DNA from 3 places in the Hydrogenophaga sp. RWCD_12 genome. Region 1 is predicted to be linked to each of the others. Evidence: predicted binding sites of a transcription regulator. Region 1 holds the regulator's gene; each other region holds the start of a gene.
What was found. Region 1 encodes sigma-54, which starts transcription at its own class of promoters, with help from an activator protein. Its sites were predicted from a motif close to TGGCANGNAANCTGCTTT; they were not measured.
Positions count from the first base shown of each region.

Region 2: the regulator sigma-54 is predicted to act here: its motif matches at 2,724-2,741, upstream of nifE (nitrogenase iron-molybdenum cofactor biosynthesis protein NifE).
Region 3: the regulator sigma-54 is predicted to act here: its motif matches at 2,715-2,732, upstream of ACLIJ1_RS16185 (P-II family nitrogen regulator).

Region 1 is NZ_JBKIXC010000006.1:364,606-370,826, reverse strand. It holds gene ACLIJ1_RS22870 (THUMP domain-containing class I SAM-dependent RNA methyltransferase) at 1-1,135, opposite strand, end outside; gene rpoN (RNA polymerase factor sigma-54) at 1,261-2,892, opposite strand; gene lptB (LPS export ABC transporter ATP-binding protein) at 2,905-3,687, opposite strand; gene lptA (lipopolysaccharide transport periplasmic protein LptA) at 3,684-4,334, opposite strand; gene ACLIJ1_RS22850 (thiol:disulfide interchange protein DsbA/DsbL) at 4,473-5,111, opposite strand; gene ACLIJ1_RS22845 (SPOR domain-containing protein) at 5,187-5,885, opposite strand; gene argS (arginine--tRNA ligase) at 5,899-6,221, opposite strand, start outside.
Region 2 is NZ_JBKIXC010000003.1:533,117-539,337, reverse strand. It holds gene nifK (nitrogenase molybdenum-iron protein subunit beta) at 1-374, shown strand, start outside; gene ACLIJ1_RS14480 (2Fe-2S iron-sulfur cluster-binding protein) at 520-867, shown strand; gene ACLIJ1_RS14475 (hypothetical protein) at 872-1,189, shown strand; gene ACLIJ1_RS14470 (hypothetical protein) at 1,200-1,685, shown strand; gene ACLIJ1_RS14465 (hypothetical protein) at 1,696-2,052, shown strand; gene ACLIJ1_RS14460 (ferritin-like domain-containing protein) at 2,065-2,544, shown strand; gene nifE (nitrogenase iron-molybdenum cofactor biosynthesis protein NifE) at 2,774-4,267, shown strand; gene nifN (nitrogenase iron-molybdenum cofactor biosynthesis protein NifN) at 4,289-5,689, shown strand; gene nifX (nitrogen fixation protein NifX) at 5,714-6,127, shown strand; gene ACLIJ1_RS14440 (NifX-associated nitrogen fixation protein) at 6,120-6,221, shown strand, end outside.
Region 3 is NZ_JBKIXC010000004.1:160,146-166,366, reverse strand. It holds gene ACLIJ1_RS16200 (MFS transporter) at 1-667, shown strand, start outside; gene ACLIJ1_RS16195 (gamma-glutamylcyclotransferase) at 747-1,484, shown strand; partial or broken gene ACLIJ1_RS16190 (YifB family Mg chelatase-like AAA ATPase) at 1,615-2,538, opposite strand; gene ACLIJ1_RS16185 (P-II family nitrogen regulator) at 2,816-3,154, shown strand; gene ACLIJ1_RS16180 (ammonium transporter) at 3,186-4,793, shown strand; gene ACLIJ1_RS16175 (hypothetical protein) at 4,989-5,231, shown strand; gene glcE (glycolate oxidase subunit GlcE) at 5,322-6,221, shown strand, end outside.

The DNA.
Region 1 (6,221 bases):
GGAAGAAATCGCTGCCGTCGCTGCCATCGGCCATCTGCGCACTCTCGCGGCCCAGACCCGCCTCGGGCGCAGGCCTGGCGCCGACGGTGAAGGTGCGCGGAGCACGTTCACCGCGTTCGGCCGCCCGCACCTGCGCGTTCTGACCGGCCACGCCGGCCGCCGCGATGCGCTCGCCGTACGGCGGATTCAGCAGCATCACGCCGGGCTGGTCCGTCGGCGGCATGCGCTGCAACGCGTCGCCACCGCGCAGCTCCATCGCAAACGCCACGCCCGCGCGTTCGGCGTTGCGCTGCGCAAAGTCGACCATGCGGAACGCCACATCGCTGCCAAACACGATGGGCTTGCGGCCGGCCGGCCAGTCGCGGCGCTGTTTTGCCGCCTCATCTTTCAGTGCATGCCAGACGTGCGGCTGGAACGGCAACAGCTTCTCGAAGGCAAAGCGGCGCTGCAGGCCTGGCGCCACGTGCAACGCGATCTGCGCCGCTTCGATCGCCACCGTGCCGCTGCCGCAGCAGGGGTCGTACAGCGGCACGATGTCGTCCAGGGTGGCCGCCTCGGCGCCGTTCCAGCCCGTGGCCGCGATCATGGCCGCCGCCAGCGTTTCCTTCAGCGGGGCGTCGCCCTTGTCCTCGCGCCATCCCCGCTTGAACAGAGGCTCACCCGAGGTGTCGATGTACAGGCTGACCGTGTCGGTGGTCAGGTGGGCATAGAGGCGCACGTCGGGCCAGGTGGTGTTGACGCTGGGCCGCTCGCCGCGCCGGTCGCGGAATCGGTCGCAGACCGCGTCCTTGATCTTCAGTGCCGCGAAGTTCAGGCTCTTGAGCGGACTGTGCTGGGCCGTGACCTCGACCTTGATGGTCTGCTGCGGCGTGAACCAGATTTCCCAGGCGACCTCGCTGGCCGCGGCATACAGGTCGTTCTCGCTGCGGTAGCCGCCGTGCCAGAGCTGCACCAGCACCCGCTGCGCCAGGCGGCAATGCAGGTTGAGCTTGAGCGCATCGCGCCACGAAGCCTCCAATGCCACGCCCGCGCGCCACTTCTGCACCTCGGTCGCGCCGGTGATGCGCGTGACCTCGGCGGCCAGGTAGTCCTCCACGCCAGCGGCGCAGGGGAGGAAGAGTTGAAGCTGGTTCATGAATGGAAACCTAACGAACAAACACCGCACGTTTGGCACAGCCCCTTCCAGCGTGCACCACGGAACCGGCTTTGCCGGGCCGTTGGTGCAGCCCCCTGGGGGGTGACGCGAAGCGGCGCAGGGGGTTACAAAGCTTTCCGAAGGTTCGCGGGCGCGATGCGCAGTGCCTCGCGGTATTTCGCGACCGTGCGGCGCGCGCACTCGATGCCCTGCTCCTTGAGCAAGTCCGAGAGCTGGTTGTCCGACAGAGGCTTGGAAGGCTCTTCGGACGCGATGAACTGCTTGAGCAGGGCGCGCACGGCCGTGCTCGACGCGTTGCCGCCGGTCTCGGTGCCAAGCGACGAGCCGAAGAAATACTTGAGCTCGTAGGTGCCGAACGGCGTGGCCATGTACTTGGCGGTGGTCACACGGCTGATGGTCGATTCGTGCAGTCCCAGCTCGTCGGCGATCTCGCGCAGCACCAGCGGTCGCATGGCGAGTTCGCCGTGCATGAAGAAGTTGCGCTGGCGTTCGACGATGGCGCTGGAGACGCGCAGGATGGTGTCGAAGCGCTGCTGGATGTTCTTGATGAACCAGCGCGCTTCCTGCAGGCGCTGCTGCATGGCCGCGTGGCCCGCTTCGCCGCCGCCATCGCGACCGCGGCCACGCATGGCGTTGGCGTACACATCGTGCACCCGCAGGCGCGGCATGACCTCGGCGTTGAGCGTGACCTTGAAGCCGCGGCCGGCGCGCGTGACGATCACGTCGGGCACCACGACGTTGCGCTCGACATCGACAAAGCGCCGGCCTGGCTTGGGTTCCAGCCGCGCAATCAGCGCCAGGCCGGAGCGCACAGCCTCGTCGTCCTGGCCGGTGGTCGCGCACAGGCGCTTGATGTCGCGTTTGGCGATCAGCTCCAGCGGCTGCTCGCAGATCGCCAGGGCCGCGCGGGCCGCGGGCGTGTTGCGCAATTCCAGGATCTGCAGCCGCAGGCACTCGCCCAGATCGCGGGCACCGACGCCGGAGGGTTCCATCTGCTGCAGCCACTGCATCGCCGTGCCCAGCCGCTGCTCGATGGCTTCAACTTCTTCGAACGGCGGCTCGGTGTCGGCCGGGACCTGCGCCGAGGCCGTCAGGCGCCAGCAGGCGCGCGCCAGGTCGTGCAGGCTTTCTTCGAGGTAACCGTCGTCGTTGAGCGACTCGATCAGGAAATACAGGGCGGCGGCGTCTTCGTCGGACAGCCGCAGGCAGCGCGCCTGCTCGTGCAGATGGTCCTGCAGGCTGACCGGCTCGCGGGCCAGTTCGGCCGCGGTCGCGGTTTCATCGTCGCCGCCGGAGGCATTGTTGTTGCGCGCGGGCGCGTCACCGCCCCACTCGCTGTCGTCGGGCGCCATCTCGACCGTGCCATCGCCTTCCCAGCTCTCTTCCACGGGCGAGGCCCCGTCGAGGCGGCTCTCGACCTCGTCAGCGGCGCCACTCTCGGACGATTCGGTCGTCGATGTCCGGGTGTCGGCCTCCGGCAGGCGCGGTTCCGGCGCAGGCTGCGCAGCCTCCGCCAGTTGGTCAGCCGCTACTACTGGCGCGTCGACCGTGTCGACACCAAATTCCTCGCGCTCGGCCGTTTCTTCGCCGCGGTCCAGGAACGGGTTCTCGTCGAGCATCTGCTCGACTTCCTGCGCCATTTCAAGCGTGGACAGCTGCAACAGCCGGATCGATTGCTGCAGCTGGGGAGTGAGGGCGAGATGCTGCGAAACCCGCAGCGAGAGACCTTGCTTCATCCGCTCAGTGCATCACATGCGGAAGTTTTCGCCGAGATAGACGCGGCGCACTTCGGCGTTCTCCACGATCTCGGCGGACGTGCCGCTGGCCAGCACCTGACCATCGCTGATGATGTAGGCGTGGTCGCAGATGCCCAGGGTCTCGCGCACGTTGTGGTCGGTGATCAGCACACCGATGCCGCGCGACTTGAGGAAGCTGATGATGTGCTGGATTTCCAGCACCGCAATCGGGTCGATGCCGGCAAAAGGCTCGTCCAGCAGGATGAAACGGGGACGCGTCGCCAGCGCACGGGCGATCTCGACCCGGCGGCGCTCACCGCCAGACAGCGCGGGCGCCGGTGAAAGGCGCAGATGGTCCACCCGCAGGTCCTTGAGCAGCTCGTCGAGCCGGCTGCGGATTTCGTCTTCCGACAGCCGCTCGCCCTGCTCGTTGTGCTGCAGTTCCAGGACGGCGCGCACGTTTTGCTCGACCGTGAGCTTGCGGAAGATCGATGCTTCCTGCGGCAGATAACCCAGACCCAGACGGGCGCGGCGGTGAATCGGCAGGGATTCGATACGCTCACCGTCGAGCAGGATCTGGCCGCCGTCGGCACGCAGCAACCCGACGATCATGTAGAAAGAGGTCGTCTTGCCAGCGCCGTTGGGGCCGAGCAGACCGACCACCTCACCCTTGTCGACGGACAGCGAGACGTTCTTGACCACCTTGCGGCTGCCATAGGCCTTCTTCAGACCATGGACCTCCAGGCGGCTCTGTCCCGCCACAGCGCCCTGTGGGCTGGCGGCAATTGCGGTCACTTCTTGGGCTCGGTGATCTTGACGCTTGGACGTAGCGTGGCCGGCTCGGCCGGCTGCTGGGGAGGCGGTGTCTTGCCGGCCTTTTCCTCTTCGGGAATCGGCGTCAGCATGGCGCGCACGCGACCGGAGGGGTTGGCTGCTGTCTTGCTGTCAACCCCGCCCTTGACGGTGAACACTTCGGTCTGGCTGTTGTAGAGAATCTCGCTGCCCACGCTCTGGTCGTTGAGCTGCGTACCGCGGTAGCGGCGCAGCACGGCGCGGCCAGTGAACAGCACGGTCTGGGCCTTGCTGTCGTATTCGATGCGGTCGCCTTCGCCCTCGATCCACTCGTCCAGGCCTTCGCGCTTCTGGCGGAAGAAGCCGGGGGTGGCGGGCGTACCCACCAGCAGACCGAGCTGGTTGCCCTGGGCATCCTGGCGCACGTCCAGCTTGGAGCCGCGCATGACGATCGTGCCCTTGGTCAGCACCACGTTGCCGTTGAACACGCTGGTCTGGCGGTTCTCTTCGTAACGCAGGGCATCGGCCTCCACGTTCATGGGCTTGTCCTTGTCGGCTTTTTCCGCCTGCGCCACCCAGGGCGACAGCAGGCCGACGGCCGCAACAAACAACCAGGCGATCGGGCGGGAGGGTTTGACGTGTTGGTGCATGGCTTTTGGGGGCACAGATCTTGCATTCATTGTAGCGGTGCCAAGTGCAATTCGTGCCCTTGACAAGAGATGATTCCTGCCTGGAAACGGCAAGGCCCGCTCGGAGCGGGCCTTGTGCGATGCGAACGGGCCGATCGGTCAGCCCTTGCGGGCCTCAGCGATCAGCGAATCGGCCACCAGGAGGGTCTTGGGACCCTGACCCGGGATGTAGAAACGCCCGGCGATGCCCAGGGCGGGCGTGCCCTCGACCTGATAGGCGTCCTGCAGGCCCACGGCCTTCTGCGCCGACTTGACCGCCGCACCGTCGTAAATGGCGCTGAACTTTTCGCGGTTGACGCCCTGCTTTTCCACCCAGGCCAGGATGGCCGGCGGCGTGGTCAGCGGTAGGCGCTCTTCGTGGTATGCCTTGAATACCTTGCCATGCAGTTGCTCCAGCAGGCCCATGGCTTCGAGCGTGAAGTAAAGGCGCTGCATCGGCACGAAGTTCTGGTTGAAGGCCACCGGCACGCGGCGCACGGTCACATTCGCCGGCTGCTTCTTGATCCAATCGCTGAACACCGGCTCGAAATTGAAGCAGTGGATGCAGCTGTAGGCAAAAAACTCGACCACCTCGACCTGGCCTGCCGGGCTGTCGGTGGGGGCCGGCTTGGCCAGCCTGGTGTAGTCCGTGCCTTCCTTGAAGGCGACCCGCTGTGCCATGGCGGGCGACAGGGCCAGCCCTGTGGCCGCTGCGGCACCGGCAACCATCAGGCCACGGGAAAAATCTCGACGTTGCATGGATTCAAACTCCTTGAAATGACCCGGTTCAGGCTCGCCGGACCGGGAAAAGTTCCCCCGGGGCTGGCGCGGGGTTCAGCGCTGCACCCGCACCAGTGCGGCTTCGACACCGTTGGTTTCGAGCTGCTCGCGCGTTGCATCGGCCATGCCCTTCTGGTTGAAAGGTCCCATGCGCACCCGGAACACCTGGCGGCCAGACTGTTCGCGCTCGGTGATCGACGCTTCCATGCCCAGCATCGCCAGGCGCGCTTTCTGCGCCTGTGCCTCTTCGGCCGACTTGAACGCACCAGCCTGCACGAAATAGCTGAACGGATCGGCGCCAGCCGCCGGCGCCGGATCGGCTCCCGCCGCACCGGTCTTGGCCTTCACCAGATCGCCCAGCGGGTCGGCGCCTGGCTTCGCGGCCGCGGTGTCGGCCGGCTTGGCGTCGGGTTTGGCAGCGGCGTCCTTGTTGTCCTTGTTGTCCTTGTTGTCCTTGGCGTCCTTGGTGGAAGCCGCGTCGGTTCCAACCGGTACCTCGGGGGCTGGCGGCGTGGGCAGCGGCGGCGCCTTGTTGACCAGCCCGGCGTTCGGGTTCCAGCCTTTGTTGCGCTCGGCCTCGGCCGCGTCTTCGGCGGGCTTGCGCGTCACGCCCCGGTCCACGAACGGCACCGGCACACGGGTCACGTACACCGCCACCGACAGGGCAAGCCCCAGACCGATGAGCAGGCCGACGACGAAGCCGACCAGGGTTCCGCCACGCTGTCCGTGGGCCTGCGGGAAACGAGTGTTCATGGATCGAGGGTTCTCACATCTTCTGCGGGGCACTCACGCCCAGCACAGCCAGGCCATTGTGCAACACCTGCGCGGTTGCCCGGACAAGGGCCAGGCGCGCCAGCTTGACCTTTTCGTCGTCCACCAGGATGCGCTCGGCGTCGTAGTAGCTGTGGTAAGCCGCGGCCAGTTCGCGCAGGTAGAAGGTCACGTCGTGCGGCGCGAAGTCGTTGGCCGCCGAGGTCAGCATGGCCGGGTACCTGGCCAGCAGCAGCATCAGCGACTGCGCAGCCGGCGTGTCCAGCGGGGAGAGGTCGACACCGGCCAGCGAGGCCACGTCACCGCCCCAGGCGGCCA
Region 2 (6,221 bases), on a different contig from region 1:
TGCTGGCCACCAACGGCACCGAAACATGGGCCGCCAAGGTGCAGAAGCTGTTCGACAGCTCGCCCTACGGCGCCGGCTGCAAGGTCTACCCCAAGCGCGACCTGTGGCACATGCGCAGCCTGCTGTTCACGGAACCGGTGGACTTCCTGATCGGCAACACGTACGGCAAGTACCTGGAGCGCGACACCGGCACGCCGCTGGTGCGCATGGTGTTCCCGATCTTCGATCGCCACCACTACCACCGTTTCCCCACCTGGGGCTACGAGGGCGGCATGCGCGTCCTGGTCAACCTGCTGGACGAGTTCTTCGAAGCCCTGGACGCGAACACGATTGTTCCGGGCAAGACGGACTACTCGTACGACATTATTCGTTGACCCCCCCCGCGCCGCGCTGCGCGCGTCACCCCCCAGGGGGCGCCGCTGGCGGCCCGGCAAAGCCGGTTCCGCGGCGGCCTGGATTGGGATCCCCTTGCTCACCCAGGTCGCTGCGATCCCGGACATCTCTTTCAGTGAGGGTCTTATGGCCAATGTGACTTTCAGTTCGCCGCGCATGAAGAAGGACCTGACGGTCTATGCGGTGGCGGGCGATACGCGGACTTTGCTGGCGGTGGCGAAGGCCAACAACATTCCGCTGGACTTCGAGTGCGAGAACGGCGAGTGCGGTTCCTGCCAGCTCAAGGTGACGGTCCTGTCGGACAAGACGCCGATCGGTGTCGCGCTGACCGAGAAGGAAAAGACGGTGCTGCGCTTTGCCGGCAAGATCACGCAGCAGCAGATCGAAGACGCCGAGACCAAGGACCTGCCGCCGCCGTGGCGACTGGCCTGTCAGTTCGTGGTGCGCAGCGAAGACATCCTGGTGGAGTTCTAAAAAAATGGCCAACACCCTCGTCAAGACCACGCAGGACGGCCGTTCGGTCGAGGTGATCGACGGCTGGGTGTGCCTCGCAGGACTCAAGGAGGCCGACACGCTGGTGCCGCTGATCGAGCACCCGAACCGCCAGGCGATCCTGGCCGCGGTGCCGGGCGCCACGCACATGGCGGGCCGGCTGCCGCTGACCCACGAAGAAGCCGCGATTGCGCAAGGCGCGATGACGGCCGAACAGCGCACCATCGACACCAGCCCGATGGCGATCGCGCAGCGCCTGCGCCGCGCGATCTGGGCCAAGGCCGTCGCCGAAGGCGTCGAGTGATCGGATCGCCATGATCTACGTCGTCGAATGTCCCCCCGAAAGCGAACCTGCGGCCTGGTTTGCCTACCACCTGGCCGACCTGTCGCGCAAGATCGCGGCCGACGACGCCTGCGAAGCCTGGGAGCTGTTCGACGAGGTGACGCCGCGCGCGCTGCTGGATGCGCTGGGGCATGAGCAGGTCGATGCCGCCGCGCGCACCGAATTCCCGTCGGTCTGCGCACTCGGCGACCAGTTCGGCTGGGACACCACGCTCTACCGCGCCGACCACCTGCTGGGGCGCGGTGTGCTCAGTCCCGATCCGGTGGACGAACGGGCGGCGCTGCTGGCGGCGCTGGCGGCGCGGCCCGGTGAGCACCGTGTCTACTGGTCCGACAGCGAAGCGGTGCTAGCCACCGAAGGTGCCGACACCTGGCTCTGCGACGCCACGCGCTGGCGCGCCCGCCACGCCCTGCACCAGCAACTGCTGTCGCTCGAAGTGCTGGCCGACAACCTCTGAAGGAACGTCCATGCTGCACCGCATGCAGTGCGACATCGTGCGGATCGCGGGTGAAACGATCCTGAAGCTGCTGGCGGAGCTGCAGAGCGAGGACGAGCTGTTCGCCAGCGAGGCCACGCTGCATGTGGTCGAGTCGCAGCTGCTGGTGATGTCGCAGACCCTGGCGCACCTGGCGCCCGAGCTGCACCAGCGGCTCAACCGCATTGACTGGCAGGGCTGGGGCCAGCTGCACCATCTGCTGGAGTCGGGCGGACAACCGCGCCGCGAAGCCGTCTGGTACGGCGTGCGGGCGCTGGTCCCGGCGACGCTGGAGCTGGTGGCCGATTTGCGCAAGCGCGAACCGCTCTGGTTCGGGATCGATTACTGAAGAAAGCACACCATGGACTCCGTCGAAGAATTTCTCGTTCACGCCATCCGCATCGAACAGGAAGCGGCGCTGCGCTTTGGCCAGCTGGCCGACGCGATGAACACCCAGGGCAACCGCGAGGTGGGCCGCCTGTTCCGCCAGCTGGCGGACTATTCGAAGCTGCACCTGGCGGATGCGCGCGAACGCGCCGGCTACCGAGACCTGCCGCCGCTGCGCCCGGAGGACTACACCTGGCCGGACATCGAGAGCCCGGAGGCCGCCGCGATCTGGGCCGCCGACCCGATGCTGGGCCGTGAACAGGCGCTGGAGGTCGCGCTCGAAGCCGAACAGGCCGGGATGGACTACTACAGCGATGTCATGAAGAACACCATCGACCCCGAGCTGCGTGCGCTGGCCCAGGAGTTCGCCGACGAGGAGGCTGGGCATGTGGCCGAACTCAAGCGCTGGATCGAGCTGCACCGGGAAGGCAAGCCGTTGCCTTCCGATGTCTAGAACCTGGCCCCCACGCTCCGCCGCTTCGCGGGTCGCTGCCCCCCACGAGGGCTGATCCGGCTTGGGGCGGCCCGGCGCCGGATCGCTTTCACCACACTCTGTCGCAAACCATCCGTCGCGATTGCTTCAAACCCTTCACTGAAGCCCCCTGAAAGCGCCGAAAACCCCGTCTGAAGGCCTGGCATCAAACCTGCAAAGGGCGAGTACCCCACGTTGACAGGAGCTCGCCATGTCGGTATCGCTGAAGGCCAAGATCGCTGAAGTGTTCGAAGAGCCCGGCTGCGACGTCAACCAGGGCAAGAGCGAGAAGGAACGCAAGAAGGGCTGCACCAAGCAGCTCTCGCCCGGCGCGGCGGCAGGTGGCTGCGCCTTCGACGGCGCCAAGATCGCGCTGCAGCCGGTGGCCGACGTGGCCCACCTGGTGCACGGCCCGATCGCCTGCGAAGGCAACAGCTGGGACAACCGCCACAGCGCCTCCTCGCACTCCAAGATCTACCGCACCGGCTTCACCACCGACATCAGCGAGCTCGACGTGATCTACGGCGGTGAGAAGCGCCTGTTCAAGTCGATCCGCGAAATCATCGAGAAGTACGACCCGCCGGCGGTCTTTGTCTACCAGACCTGCGTCACCGCGCTGACCGGCGACGACATCGAGGCGGTCTGCAAGCGCGCGGCCGAGAAGTTCGGCAAGCCGGTGATCCCGGTCAACGCGCCGGGCTTCGCCGGACCCAAGAACCTGGGCAACAAGCTGGGCGCCGAGGCCATCCTCGACTACGTCATCGGCACCGTCGAACCCGAATACACCACGCCGTACGACATCAACATCATTGGCGAATACAACCTGGTCGGCGAGCTCTGGCAGATCAAGCCGCTGCTGGACGCACTGGGCATCCGCATCCTCTCGTGCATCAGCGGCGACGGCAAGTACAACGAGATCGCCTCGGCCCACCGCGCCAAGGCCAACATGATGGTCTGCAGCAAGTCGATGATCAACATCGCGACCAAGATGCAGCAGCGCTACGGCATCCCGTATTTCGAAGGTTCGTTCTACGGCATCAGCGACATAAGCGACACGCTGCGACAGATCGCGAAGCTGCTGGTGCAGCAGGGCGCCGACGCCGAGCTGATCGACCGCACCGAGCGCCTGATCGAGGTCGAAGAGGCGCGCGCCTTCAAGCGCATCGCCGAATACAAGGCGCGCCTGACCGGCAAGCGCGTGCTGCTGATCACCGGCGGCGTGAAGTCCTGGTCGGTGGTGGCGGCGCTGCAGGAAGGCGGCATGGAAATCGTCGGCACTAGTGTCAAGAAGAGCACCAAGGAAGACAAGGAAAAGCTCAAGGAGCTGATGGGCAAAGGCGCCGACGCCCACATGATCGACGACATGACGCCGCGCGAGATGTACGCGATGCTCAAGGACGCCCGCGCCGACATCATGCTCAGCGGCGGCCGCTCGCAGTTCGTGGCGCTCAAGGCGCGCATGCCCTGGCTGGACATCAACCAGGAACGCCACCACGCCTACGCCGGCTACGAAGGCATGGTCGAACTCGTGCACCAGATCGACCGCGCGCTGTCCAACCCGGTCTGGCAGCGCGTGCGCATCGCCGCGCCCTGGGGCGATGACGGCGAGACGCTGCCGCAGGCACAGCCCGCCGACCAGACGGCGCACCTGAGCACGGTTGCGGCCCATGCGATGGGTCTGGAACCCGAAGAAGTCCCGGTCTGAGCAACGCGCACGGAGCACACCATGGCCAGCGTCGTCGAATCCAAAAAAGCCTGCACCGTCAATCCGCTCAAGATGAGCCAGCCGCTGGGCGCGAGCATGGCCTTCCTCGGGCTGGACAGCTGCATGCCGGTGATGCACGGCTCGCAGGGCTGCACGTCCTTCGGTCTGGTGCTGCTGGTGCGGCACTTCAAGGAAGCGATTCCGCTGCAGACCACGGCGATGAACGAGGTCACCACCATCCTCGGCGGCTACGAGAACATCGAGGCCGCGCTGCTGAACATCCGCAAGCGCGCAGCGCCCAAGCTGATCGCGATCTGCTCGACCGGCCTGACCGAAACCAAGGGCGACGACGTCAACGGCTTCCTCGCGCTGGCGCGGCAGAAGCACCCGGAGCTGGCCGACACCGAAATCATCTACGTCTCGACGCCGGACTATGTCGGCGCATTTGAGGACGGCTTCAAGCACGCGATCACCGGCATCGTGAAGTCGCTGGTGAAGCCTTTGCCGCTGGTGCAAGACCAGGTCACGCTGCTGCCGGGCAGCCACCTCTCGCCGGGCGACATCGACGAGTTGCGCGAAACCATCGAAGCCTTCGGGCTGAAGGCCATCGTGCTGCCCGACATCTCGGGCTCGCTGGACGGCCACATCCCGCCCGACTGGCGCGGCACCACGCTGGGCGGCACGACGCTCGAAGAGATCCGTGCGGCCGGAGCGTCGTCCTGGACCATCGGCGTCGGCGAACAGACCCGCGAAGGCGCCGAGGCGCTGCAGGCGATCAGCGGCGCGCCCTTCGAGATCTTCGAGCGCCTGACCGGCATCGAGGCCAACGACCGCTTCCTGATGCAGCTGTCGCAGCACAGCGGCCGACCCGTGCCAGCCAAATACCGGCGCCAGCGCAGCCAGCTGCTGGACGCCATGCTCGACGGCCACTTCTACACCGGTGGCATCAAGGTCGCCATCGGCGCCGAGCCCGACCTGCTGCTGGCCATCGGCGCGCTGCTGCACGAGATGGGCGCCGAGCTGAGCTGCTGCATCAGCACCACGCAGTCGGCGGCGCACGCGCTGCTGCCGGCCGAGAAGGTGTTGCTGGGCGACCTCGAAGACCTGGAAACCGGTGCGAAAGATTGCGACCTGATCGTCACCCATGCGCATGGCCGCCAGGCCGCCGAACGCCTGGGCAAGCCGCTGCTGCGCATGGGCTTTCCGGTGTTCGACCGCGTGGGCAATGCGCACCGCGTGCAGGTCGGCTACCGCGGAACCATGAACCTGATCTTCGAGATCGCCAACCTGATGATCGAACAGATCCCGCACCACCACGCGGACGACTGGCCGCTCACGCCGGAAGCACGCCGCGCCGCGGCCCACCGGTCGGCCGGCTCGTCGCTGATTCCTCCCAACCCGCTGGCCGAAGCCAGCGCCTGAACCACCCGCCACCAGGAGTCCACCATGAAGATCGCCTTCGCCACCCAGGACAAGGAGAGCGTCAACGCGCACTTCGGCTGGGCCAAGCACATCCTGGTCTACGAGATGTCGCCCGAGGGCTACAGCTTCATGCAGAGCTTCGACTTCGGCGACAAGCTGCAGGAAGACGGCGACGAGGACAAGCTTGCGCCCAAGCTCGACGCGATCCACGACTGCGCGATCCTGTATGTCGCGGCCATCGGTGGTTCGGGCGCGGCCCGCGTGGTCGCCTCCAAGATCCACCCGATCAAGGTGCCGCAACCGGAATCGATCGCCGAGATCCTTGAAAAACTGCTGGTGGTGCTCAAGGGCACGCCGCCCCCGTGGCTGCGCAAGGCCTTGCAAAAGGACGCAGCCCCTTCCTTTGACTTTGAAGACGACGAGGTGACCCATGGCTGAAGCCGTCACCCTGGAGACCACTCCTGCCAGCGACGAGGCCATGCTGGCCACGCCGTTCATCCTGCAGCTGATCAAGCAGATGCGCGCCCAGGAC
Region 3 (6,221 bases), on a different contig from region 1:
GACCCGGGTCGCCTCGCCGCTCATTCGGCTTTCTGAGTTCCGTAATCCGGTGCTCAGCGCCAGCTTGGCCATGAACGTGCTGGTGGCAACCGTGATGATGTCAACGCTGGTCGTAGGACCCTTCTACCTGTCTCGCGCATTGGGACTGAAAGACGCGTTGGTCGGCGCGGTCATGGCCATTGGCCCAGTCATCTCCACATTTTGCGGAGTTCCCGCTGGACGAATTGTGGACCGCCTAGGCCCAACGAAGGTTGTATTCATCGGTCTGCTCCAGATGGCCGCAGGCGCATTTGCGCTGTCATTCTTACCTAGCATGTTTGGTATCGCAGGCTACATCCTGGCAGTGTTCATCCTCACCCCGGGATACCAGCTCTTCCAAGCAGCCAACAATACGGCTGTGATGATCGACGTGCCACAAGATCAGCGCGGTGTCATCTCAGGCATGCTGAGCTTGGCACGCAATCTGGGTCTCATTACAGGCGCGTCGGTGATGGGGGCACTCTTCGCGCATGCTGCAATGACCAGCGACTTCTCAACGGCCAACCCGGATGCGGTAGCCAACGGCATGCATGTCACGTTTGCGGTGGCTGGCTGCTTGGTAGCCCTCGCATTTGGAATCGCAATGGTCGCCTTACGCAGCTTGGCAACGAAGAGATCGGCAAACTAAGCCGTCTCTAGATTTCCGAAAAGCCTCTACACCGCCTTTTTTCAAAAGGGCGGCAGGCACCTACTTGTCTAGAGGAAGCATGAGCTCATCCGATGTGCAACCCCCTGAACAAAGCACACCTTTCGATGGCGCCAGTAACGCCATTACTCGCGACCGGCTTCGTGACGGTTCGCTGCTCGCACAGTGGCGCGCAGCTGCTCTGCCCAACTACACTGTGCGCTCTGACGAAGAGATCGAGAGATCGTTGAGTCACACGCTGGCTTCGCGACCTAGTGATGGCGAGGTCTGGGTTTTCGGATATGGCTCTCTAATCTGGAACCCTACATTTGATTTCGCAGAAAAGCGGGTAGCACTTCTGCGAGGCTGGCATCGTCGCTACTGCCTTTGGATAAAGCAGGGACGTGCCACGCCCGAAAGACCTGGCCTCACCCTAGCGCTAGACCGCGGTGGCGCCTGTAACGGCGTTGCCTTCCGGATCGAAGCGAAGCGAGTCGAGGAAGAACTGTTAATGCTGTGGCGTCGCGAAATGGCTAGCGGCGTTTACGAAGCTCGATGGATCGACATCCGCCTTCAAGGTGCAGAATCAAGCATGGTCAAGGCAGTAACTTTTGTCGCCAACAGGCGACACGAACGTTTTACCGATTCTCTAACTGATGAGCAGATCGCAGATTGCATCTTGCTAGCTAAAGGTCAGTTTGGCACCAGCTTGGAGTATTTCTGGAACACCATCGGTCATCTTGAATCGCTGGGGCTTAGAGACTCCGGGCTTGATCGCCTCCGCGTGTACGTCAGCACACGACTTGCAGCAAATTCATGAGTTGGGGTTGGAGTTCACCTGCGCCTCACTCGACACAGGCACTGCAACTCTGATCGTTTGGTGCCTTCAACTTTGGTGCCGACCGCTCTAAATCGTTGATTCATCTAGCCTGGCAAGTGGCTTAACTTTGGTGATGTCCACCCGGCCTCGGCGGTGAGCCGCCGCCGACCAGGGCGACCGCGCTGGCGCTGTGGTGCGGTGCGCAAGTCGGGCGCAGACCCCACCGGTCCGGGTGGAAGCGGCCGGCCAGCGAGGCCACCGCGGCCGATTCCAGCGCTTCGTCGGTGTCCATGGTCGGCAGCAGGCCGGCAAAACGCTGGGCCAGCATGCTCTTGCCCGAGCCCGGCGGACCGACCATCAATATGGAGTGACCTCCTGCGGCCGCAATCTCCAGCGCGCGCCGCGCCGCCGCCTGGCCCTTGACGTCGGACAGGTCGGCGTAGGTTTCGCGCGCGCCGGGCGGCATCGGCGAGAGGCGCGCCCAGGCCGCTTCGTCCGGCACGCTCTCCGGTGCGCCGCTGGCGCCTTCCGGCAGGAACTGGGCGACCACATCCAGCAGATGGCGGGCGCGGAACACGTGGGCCTGCGGCACCAGCGCGGCTTCTTCGGCGCTGCCCGGTGGCAGCACCAGCCGGGTGGGCCGACCCGTTTCACCGTCACGGTGCAGCGCCAGGCTCATCGCCAGCGCACCGCGCACCGGCCGCAGCTCGCCGCCCAGTGACAGTTCGCCCGCGAATTCCCAGCCGACCAGCTTCGCGCGGTCGATCTGGCCTGCCGCGGCCAGGATGCCCAGCGCAATCGGCAGGTCGAAGCGCCCCGAGTCCTTGGGCAGGTCGGCCGGCGCGAGATTGACGGTGATGCGCTTGTTGCTCGGGAACTCGAGCCCGGCGTTGGCGATGGCCGAGCGCACGCGCTCGCGCGCTTCCTTCACTTCTGTGTCGACCAGACCCACCAGCGTGAAGCTGGGCAGACCGTTGGCCAGATGGACTTCGACCTGCACCGGCCGGGCTTCGAGCCCGATCAGCGCGCGGCTGTGCACCAATGACAAACCCATTCGCTCGTTCCTCCCTGTTTCGGTGCGCGACCGGGTGCGGGTCGCCATGCACGTGTTTGGTGCGGCCTGGAGACCGACGCGCGGAAATCATGGCATGGGGGCGTGCATACCGCAGCCCCTCTCCGAGGGATGTATCCCTCTGTAAACCGCGCTGGAGACCGAGGGAAGAAGCCGGCTGGCACGGTCCGTGCATTGCCCTGTCAGCGATTGCATCAAACCGTGGTGTCTCCAGGCCTTGCCGCCCGGCACCATCCCACCGAAGAAGAGGTAACACAGCATGAAAATGGTTTCCGCCATCATCAAGCCGTTCAAGCTGGACGAGGTGCGCGAGGCGCTCTCCGGCATGGGCGTGCAGGGCATCACCGTCACTGAAGTCAAGGGCTTCGGACGCCAGAAGGGCCACACCGAGCTCTACCGCGGCGCCGAATACGTCGTCGACTTCCTGCCCAAGGTCAAGATCGAAGCCGCCGTCGACGACAGCCTGGTCGACCGCGTGATCGAAGCCATCGAAGGTGCCGCCCGCACCGGAAAGATCGGCGACGGAAAGATCTTCGTCACCTCCCTCGAACAGGTGGTTCGCATCCGCACCGGCGAGACCGGCAAGGAAGCCCTCTGATCCACAGACCCGAATCAGAAAGAGCACCAACATGAAAAAGCTACTCGCCTCCCTGCTGCTGGGCGCCGGCCTGACCTTCGGCGCGTTCAGCGCCATGGCCGAGGACGCCCCCAAGCCAGCCGAAGCGCCCGCCGCTGCGGCTGCCGCCGCCCCCGCTGCTGACGCTGCTGCCAAGCCCGCCGACGCGCCTGCAGCAGCACCTGCTGCCGACGCCGCCAAGCCGGCCGAAGCCGCGGCTGCACCGGCCGCCGCCCCCGCTGCTGACGCTGCCAAGCCCGCCGAGGCCGCCGCTGCTCCCGCACCGTCCCCCAACAAGGGCGACACAGCCTGGATGTTCGTCTCGACCCTGCTGGTCATCCTGATGACCGTGCCTGGCCTGGCGCTGTTCTACGGCGGTCTGGTCCGCAGCAAGAACATGCTGTCGGTGCTGATGCAGGTGATGGTGACCTTCTCGCTGATCGTCGTGCTGTGGGCCGTCTACGGCTACAGCCTGGCCTTCACCGAAGGCAACGCCTTCATCGGTGGCTTCGACCGTCTGTTCATGAAGGGTGTCTGGGACAACGCCGCGGGCACCTTTGCCAACGCAGCGACGTTCAGCAAGAACACGCCGATGTACGAGATCGTGTTCGCCGCCTTCCAGGCCACCTTCGCCGGCATCACCTGCACCCTGATCGTGGGCTCGTTCGCCGAGCGCATGAAGTTCAGCGCCGTGCTTCTGTTCTGCGCAATCTGGTTCACCTTCTCCTATGCTCCGATCGCCCACATGGTCTGGTTCTGGATGGGTCCTGACGCCTACACCACCGCTGAAGTGGCCACCGAGATGAACGGCAAGGCCGGCTACATCTGGCAGATGGGCGCCCTGGACTTCGCTGGCGGTACCGTGGTGCACATCAACGCCGCCGTCGCCGGTATCGTTGGTGCCTTCATGGTTGGCAAGCGCATCGGCTACGGCAAGGAAGCCATGGCTCCGCACAGCCTGACCCTGACCATGGTTGGCGCTTCGCTGCTGTGGGTGGGCTGGTTCGGTTTCAACGCCGGCTCCGCCCTGGAAGCCAACGGCTTCGCTGCCCTGGCCTTCATCAACACCTTCTTCGCCACCGCCGCCGCCGTGCTGGCCTGGTGCGTGGGTGAAGCCCTGGCCAAGGGCAAGGCTTCGATGCTGGGTGCCGCCTCCGGTGCCGTCGCCGGCCTGGTCGCCATCACCCCCGCCGCCGGCAACGTCGGCGTGGTCGGTGGCCTGGTGATCGGTCTGCTGGCTGGCTTCGCTGGTCTGTGGGGTGTGACGGGTCTGAAGAAGATCCTGGGCGCCGACGACTCGCTGGACGTGTTCGGCGTGCACGGTGTCTGCGGCATCCTGGGTGCCCTGCTGACCGGCGTGTTCAACAGCCCCAATCTGGGCGGCCCGTCGGCTGTCGCTGACTGGACGACCGTGGCCATGATCACCGGCGACGCCTACTCCGTGGCCAGCCAGGTCTGGGTGCAGGCCAAGGCTGTGCTGATCACCATCGTGTGGTCTGGCGTGGTCTCCGTGATCGCCTACAAGATCGTCGACCTGACCATCGGCCTGCGTGTGACCGAAGAGCAGGAACGCGAAGGTCTGGACATCAGCAGCCACGGCGAAACCGCCTACAACCGCTGATCGGTCTACTGGTTCCCCGCGGCGTGATTCACTGAAACCATTCGCGAATCACGCCGCCGTTTTCGAGAGTCTCCTTTGGATGTTCGACCCGCGTGCCGCAAGGCCGCGGGTCTTTTTTCGTTTTGGTGAATGGATCACTGACAGGATTTCCCGCGTTGGCGAACATCCTCTCCGTCACACACCGGGGAGAAATTCATGTCTGTCCACACACGCACAGGCCCGATGCGGGTAGCGCTGATCCTGCTGGCCCTGGCCACTGCCGGGCTGGCCAACGCCGCGCAAGCCAGCACAGCCAAGCCCGGCAAGAAAGCGCCGTCGACCTCGGTCAGGTTCATCGACGCGCCTTCGTCCGAAAGCCCGGCCGCGCGGGAGAAGCGGCTGCGGCGCGAGTGCCAGGGCCGTGCCAACGCCGGCGCCTGTCTGGGCTACACGCGCTGACCGCCGTGCGGGCCAGGCGCCCGCCAGGATTGCAGGCGCCCGTGCAAAAAATTCAAAGTGCCCGGCGGGGCCGCCGCTACCATGGCGGCCATGCCAATCAGCCCCACCAACGACACCCCGACGGCCCTGATCGACCGGGTCCGGTCGGCCGCCGAATCTCGCACGCCGCTGCACATCCGTGGCGGTGACACCAAGGCCTTCTATGGCGAACCGGTGGGGGGGCAGCCGCTGGACATGCGCGACTGGCGTGGCATCGTGGCCCACGAACCCAGCGAGCTCGTGATCACCGTGCGCGCTGGCACCCCGCTGGCCGAAGTCGAGGCCGCACTCGCCGAGAAGGGGCAGCACCTGCCGTTTGACCCGCCGCATTTTGGTGACAGCGCCACCATTGGTGGTGTCGTGGCCGCCGGCCTGGCGGGCCCGGCGCGGGCCACCGCAGGCGGCGTGCGCGACTACGTGCTCGGTGCCCAATTCATCAACGGCAAAGGAGAGTGGCTGACCTTCGGCGGGCAGGTCATGAAGAACGTGGCTGGCTACGACGTCAGCCGCGCGCTTGCCGGCTCCATGGGCACGCTCGGCGTCATCACGCACCTCTCGCTCAAGGTCCTGCCGGTCGCGCCGGCCGAGGCCACCCTGGTGTTCCAACTGGGCCAGCACGGTGCGCTGGAGCAGCTGCACCGCTGGGGCGGCCAGCCCTTGCCACTGAACGCGAGTTGCTGGGTGAAAGACACAACCTCGCCCGACGCGCCTGAGTTGCTGTTCGTGCGCCTGCGCGGCGCCGTCGCGGCGGTCGAGTCGGCCTGTGATCGCATGGCGCGCGAGGCCGGCGGCCAACGCATGGACAACGCCCAGGCCGGTCCCGACTGGGCCGCCTGCCGCGACCAGACCCTGCCGTTTTTCGCGCCCCCGTCGGCAGACCATGGCCTGTGGCGTCTTTCGCTGCCGCAAACCGCGCCAGTGATCGACCTGCCGCACGCCCAGTTGATCGAG